3 regions of the Brasilonema angustatum genome follow, and region 2 is predicted to be linked to each of the others. Evidence: riboswitches for the same ligand, from Rfam matches in the RefSeq annotation. Region 2 holds a riboswitch; each other region holds the start of a gene.
The links. Region 2 has a riboswitch for cyclic di-AMP ahead of AC5JM2_RS33875 (hypothetical protein). Riboswitches for the same ligand answer to the same signal wherever they lie in the genome.

Region 1: another riboswitch for cyclic di-AMP. It lies ahead of AC5JM2_RS20510 (glycosyltransferase); the one in region 2 lies ahead of AC5JM2_RS33875 (hypothetical protein).
Region 3: another riboswitch for cyclic di-AMP. It lies ahead of ntrB (nitrate ABC transporter permease); the one in region 2 lies ahead of AC5JM2_RS33875 (hypothetical protein).

Annotation. Positions count from the first base shown of each region.
Region 1 is NZ_JCACKO010000118.1:188,807-191,010, forward strand. It holds gene AC5JM2_RS20510 (glycosyltransferase) at 1-961, opposite strand, end outside; cyclic di-AMP (ydaO/yuaA leader) riboswitch at 1,123-1,353, opposite strand.
Region 2 is NZ_JCACKO010000154.1:52,109-54,312, forward strand. It holds gene AC5JM2_RS33870 (SLC5/6 family protein) at 1-893, opposite strand, end outside; gene AC5JM2_RS33875 (hypothetical protein) at 920-1,165, opposite strand; cyclic di-AMP (ydaO/yuaA leader) riboswitch at 1,429-1,548, opposite strand.
Region 3 is NZ_JCACKO010000047.1:36,236-38,439, forward strand. It holds gene AC5JM2_RS10880 (sensor histidine kinase) at 1-364, opposite strand, end outside; cyclic di-AMP (ydaO/yuaA leader) riboswitch at 619-814, shown strand; gene ntrB (nitrate ABC transporter permease) at 911-1,762, shown strand; gene AC5JM2_RS10890 (ABC transporter substrate-binding protein) at 2,024-2,204, shown strand, end outside.

The DNA.
Region 1 (2,204 bases), on a different contig from region 2:
AAGGTTCGTAGTGACTAGGTACAACACAAACATCTGCTGCTGCATAGTAGGAGGGAAGAACAGCCTCATCTAGGCGACCTGGAAAGGTTATACAGTCTTCCAATCCGAGTTCAGCGACAATGCTTGCGATGCGATCGCGCTCGATCCCATCACAATGACCTGGACGATAACCACCTCCAATAACAAGTTGTAGGTTAGTATGACCCCGCAAACTAGATTTTGCAACGGCTCGTACTAATGTTTCAATTCCCTTGCGTCGATCAAAACGACCTACGTAGAGAATCATCCTAACATCAGGTGCAATTCCCAACTCCTGCCGTGCGGCAGACCTTTGAATCAACCCAAACTTATCGATATCAGTCCCACAGGGGATGACTTCGATTTTTCCTTTAGTGGAAACGAGTCTTCGCATATGTTGCTGTTCTTGAGGACTTGTTGCAACAACCCGATCTACACTTTCTAGACAGGCTTTCTCAACGGCTATTCGCTTGCTAGCAATTGCTGGAATCTCAGAGATAGCATTGTACTTGACTGTTCCTAAAGAGTGGTAAGTATGTAACTGAATTAATGGTTGCTGTTTTTTGAGTTCCATACCCACCCACGAGGACAACCAATAGTTAGTATGAATCAAAGGGTACTGAAATCCTTGCTCCTGCTGGAATGCCTGAAACTCTGCAATAAATTCTGGTAGATGCTCGAATAAGTGATCTCGCCCTATAAACTCAGTAGATCCAGTCTTCAATCGGATCGTGCGACATAATGGTCCATGCTGCACTATCGTAGCCTGCTGTGGACTACTTTGGCGGGTGAACATATCCACCTGCCAACCTTGCTGAGCAAGTGCATAACCAACTTGACGCACATAGACATTTTGTCCTCCAGCCTCTTCCTGTCCAATTTCTGCAGCAGGATCTCCATCAACAGAAATTAGAGCTATGCGATGTTTTCTCGTCGGTAACATAGTTGAACTTCACCATATAGCGATTTTTCCTGCCTCAACAGACCGGAAGAAAAGGTAATATGGTCTTTTCCTCGTAGTCAAGGGCAGGTACAACGAAGCGCACAGATACCAGCCAAGGACACTGACGAGAATAATGCATTACTGATAAGAATGCGGCTCGTTCAGTCTCCTCTCAATGCCGACGAAGTTAGCTGACGGGCTAGGACTGAGAGATGTCCCTCTCACAGAACAGAAGAAAGAAAAAAAAAGACAGGAAAAAAAACCGGAGTAATTTTGTCTTTTTTCATTCTTCATTTTTCATTCTTCGCTCTCCTATGAGATTAGCCCCAAACTTGGTTCCTCCGCTCCAGGCTTACCCCGATGTAACAAAATGTTTTGGGCAATCCGTGGATTAGGCAGACTCATGTAAATTTGTTAATTATTGTATCTGTAAATGTAACTTAAGTCAACCTCTTTGTGAAATTCATTTCTGCAAACTACAAGCAATCATGTGCTCTCATGATGTTCCATTGCAAGTGTATGCAAACACTTAACAGCATTATCTGGCGGTATCGCCAAGTGAAATGATTAGGTACATATTGCGTTTTAGGGTAATATTGCGTTCTTTGTATAAACGTTATCTCCGATTATATATTCGTTGTAGAAAAAAAGTAAGCATGAAACATAAGTTAATAAAACGATATATTTTTTTATCAATCAAAACTTCATGTATCATTTGTGGGCAAAGATCTCTGAGTATTGGTTAAGTAACTCGGCACGATAAAATCAATGTATGTTGAGTTTTGTAACAACTGTGGAATGACATATTTTTTGGCTATTTATAGCAATCCGTGCAGGAGTTGTGAAATTACTCATTGAGGTAGGGAACGCTTAACGCTTAACGCTTAACAGGGAAGAAGAATCTACAAATTTACTTTGTTTTTTCACAAATGAAATAGGACTGCTATATTTATTTGACATTTTGTTACAGAAGTTGATTTTTTAATGCCGACTTACTTACTTCACCACAATAATTTTGAAAGATTGCGTTCTTCAGAGTCCCGATTTCTTGAATAAACCGGGATTCTTGATACATATAAGGGGTCTTCTATTTAATTACATTTACACCTTTCTACTTATGGTGCTTTGAACGTAAATAGTCCACCGTTTTGAACAGGTAAGGAATAGGCAATCTGATCGCGCCCCGCAGATCCATCGCCTGTAAGATTGCTGAAAAATGTTCCACGATGTTCTGGGGTTACTT
Region 2 (2,204 bases):
TCCAAAATAGTCTTGGTTTGCACTCGCAAGATGCTGCTGCCAATACCCAGCGCGGGAACCAGTAAAGACACAATCACCAGTATACCCAAAGGCTTGTCGATGCCACCGCCGACCCAGGCTAGGATAAACGGGAGAGTTTCTTTACCATCAATACCAGCAGGCAAAATTCCTGCGTTCTGTGCTGCGACAACAACTGTTGAAGGTAAAAAAGCAAGCAGTAGCAGCAAAATTGCGGCTAAAGTACATCCTCGATACAGGCTGTGTACATCTTTTGCCTGAACAAGAAACTGCTGATACTTCATATCTATAGGTACCAGCAGAATTGTAGACAATGAGACGCCCACTATAGTTGGCAAACTCATATGCTTGAGTGAGCTAGCAAATTCTATGGGCGATCGCACATAATCACCAAAAGCGTGTAACACCCACAGTCCATAAAGCAAAGCCAAAAAGTTCAGAATCAGTAACCCCCGCAATATCCAGCCTGCTTTTTCTATTGGGAGTAGGGAAATGATTGCAAACAGGATAGCCAAAACAACCATCGTCGGGAGAGTGGGTATTCCGAAAACCTTGAGGATAAAAGCTCCAGAAATCAACTGAACAGCTTCAATACCAATCAGCGATAACCAGGACATCAGGCTGACAAAAACTTTTACCCCATCTCCATAGGCAGAACCTAGCAATGTCCAAATTGGCTCTGTTCGCTTCCAGTAAAATTTTGCCAGTCCTAAAAGAGCTATTGTACCAAAGCCAAGGGAGACAGTATAAAGACTGCCAGCAGCCCCTAAAGTTAGGGATTTCTCAGCTGTTCCCAAAACAAACCCCAAACCGTAATGCGCGGATACTAGCAGGGCTGCTAGCGAGAAGGTGTCGAGTCTGCGCTCTAAAGCCATATTGGCATCTGCTCCACAAATTTTTTTTAAATTTCCCCGTGAATTTTTACTGGCTCGTGGCTAAACTTCATTAACTCGTAAAGATCATAAGCATATAAATCTTCCTGACTTGGCTCGTCAGTCTGACTTGTTGCCACAATTGGGTCATTGTATGCTTTCGTTCTACCAATCAATAAAAGTTTTTTTCCGGCACACTCTCCAATTAATCTGAATTGATGCTCGGGAAAAAAGTTGACTTCATCTGTATATAACGTCTGATTTTTTATCGGCATATTTTCTCCTCAGTTCTAAGAATTGGTGCAACTGGTTAAAATTTCTTCTCAACCTTTAGTTGGGAAAGATGCTGATTCTTCGTAGTCAAGGGAATTCCTAGTATAGATGCACACAATTACTTGATTTTTTGACTTTTGAATTCACAAAAGATACAGGATATTCCCTAAACTAAATCAACAGATATATGTCTACACTGCCAGTTTTGATAGCAATGCCAGCAAGGAGAACCTGGAGACAACAGCTTGGAATCAGCAGATGCCATAGGTACTCCTTCCAATGCCGACGGAGTTAGCTGACGGGCTAAGACTGGAAGGTGTCTCTCCATTCAAGATTCGCCCCAATACATTGGTTCCTCCGCTTCTAACCCAGGTTTGAAGTTTTTCAACAACCAGACTGGATTGAATTAGGCAAGTTTCACCCATACATTAACTAAAACTATACTGAAACGTCCAAACAGTCAATGCATCTTAACTTTCCACCTCAGGACGAGTGCTATTTAACAACTTATCTAGTTAATATTTACGGTGAATTGTATTAATAATACTCTTATGATGGATGCTTCAGTAATTGGTGAGGAAACGTATATGAGTAAAACCTCATATCTTTATAAATTATACCCAAGAATAAAAAGATTGCTCAGGTAGTGAAACACCTATTTTTTAGGGGAACTGCAAGCGCCATGACTGCCGTACTTGTCAAGTTTAAAAATTAGCAACAGCCTTAATTGGCTGTTACTAGTTAGGAAAAATCATATGATTGACCAAATTGTAAACCAAATTTTAACAACAAGCACCATAGCAGACTTTCAAGCTAAAAAATTTCCGTTGCTATCTAGGTATTTATCACGCCCAGACAACGCGCGAAAGCAGGAATTTCCTCTATATGTAAAGTTTTCAATGTTACCACTTTGTGTGGCGATGCTCCGGAGGACCAAAACAAGCAAGGGGGCAGGGAGTCGGGAGCAAGGGAGAATACTTGCTGCCTCCTTCTTGCGAAACGAAGTGGAGCAGGGGTATCAACCTCCGCCCATATCGCCAA
Region 3 (2,204 bases), on a different contig from region 2:
CAATCAAATGTACGGCTCGCATTACTTCTTTTGCTGATGCTTGCAGGAATTCTGGCTCTAAAGTGACAAATATTGTGTTACGCAAAAGCCGATACTCTCGTGCAATTTCTGCTGCATCGAAACCTTGTTCCGCCCTAAGAGTTCCATGCTCTAAACTAGCCTGAACTAAGGATTGGACTTCATCATCTTGATATTGAGAAAGCACAGTTGCTAGTGCCAAAAGGACATGGTCAAGATGATTTTCAATAGCTGTACGGCTTAGATGATTGGTGCTGGAAATCTTTTTATCCCTACGAACAGCTTCCAGCCATTGTTTTATAATCCTCTGAGTTTTATCCCGCAGCAATTGACTAAAATCTTTCATCACTCATGGGTGGATAAATATACAACAAATAGAATAAATCATTCTATGATCTAGATCCTAAGCATAGGAATATTACATTGTTTTTACTAAAAATATGTAATAATTAGAAATAAAAATACATATTTTCGTAAATATCTTTATTCATCTATCATTTAGATGAATTTGCTTTCTAAGAAAACTAGTCTTCTAGCCAAAAAAAGTATATCCTAGGGTTGCTTGACGCAACTATTTACTGGTGTTACATTTATCAAAATAGAGTAAGTCAGCCTAATCCAATGAATTGCATTGCATCAGTTGGAGCGGAGGAACCAAAGTATGGGGCGTATCTTAACTAGAAGGAACAAAGAGTAGATGTATCTTTTCGCTTCTTGTTTTTTGCTTCTTCTATAAGAGGGGTATCTCTCAACCCTAGCCCGTCAGCTAACTTCGTAGGCAATGAGAGGAGACTGAAGAGGCAGCATTATTGTAATGTTGTGATCTCATCAGTATCCTTGGCTGGTACTGCTCGGACTAATTGTACCTGCGTAAAGTCTGTTGAGGTCATACATGGTGTTTCAACTTAATGTAGCTGCCATTTTGGCGGTTGCTAGTCGAACAACTTGGAAACGCGCTAAACCTATTATTGTACGGGATGCTTTCTTGCTACCTTTGCTTGGTTTTTTAGGCGTTATTGTTGTGTGGTGGATTGTTGCGCTTGCTAATCATGAGTTGATGCCCACGCCACCTGAAGCGTTAGCAGCAAATTTAGATTACATCCTTAACCCATTTTTCCAAAGAGGGCCAGGCAACTTAGGTATTGGCTGGCTATTAATCGCAAGTATTCGACGGGTCTTATTAGGTTTCACTCTAGGTGCTTTAGTCGCGATTCCTGTTGGTTTTCTCATCGGGATGTCAAGAACGGCAATGATGGTTCTTAATCCCGTTATTCAAATCTTCAAACCAGTATCACCCCTGGCATGGCTTCCTATTGCTTTAGCTATATTTAATTTGGCAGATCCATCGGCAATATTCGTGATTTTCATCACTTCTTTGTGGCCAACAATTATTAACACTGCTCTGGGAGTTTCCAGTGTTTCCAAAGATTATATAGATGTGGCACGAGTTCTTGAAATGCCCCGTTGGCGAAGAATTACAAAAATTATTTGGCCTGCAAGTTTACCATACATTTTTACAGGTTTGCGAATTAGTATAGGCATTGCCTGGTTAGTTATTGTTGCTGTAGAAATGCTTACAGGTGGTATTGGGATTGGCTTTTTTGTCTGGGATGAGTGGAGTCGCCTAAATCTCAATTCCGTTTTTCTTGCTGTGCTAGTCATCGGCTTAACAGGGTTGTTGCTTGATTACGCCATAGGCAGAATACAAGCTTTTGTCACTCGTCGCCCGATAAGTTCAAATTAGTTCTTCATCAAATATATGGTGCTTACCACTGCATTATCGCACCACCGTATTATCACCTCTGATGAAATCTGACCTTTTTAAAAAACTCATCAATTGTAAGTCAGACAGATAAGCCATTTAAAATTCAAAGAACAAATTCACTGTTTTACAAGCAGCCTACCTGCTATTCGTGTACACGAATAAAGTATGTGACAGTCCAAACAAGAACTTTGTATCCCTCGTTATTATTCTGAGTCATTTCGCCGCCGCAGGAGGTTGTTCATGAGTGACGATAACACAAATAACTGGAAGCGACGAGACTTTATCACAGGACTGGGAGCTACAGCACTCGCAACTGGACTATCTTCTTGTGCCATTAACGCTAACCGTGCCCCTAAAGGATTGTCAAAAGCGGCGTCGGCGGTTGAACCAGTCGTAGATCCCAAGACACTAGAAAAACCTA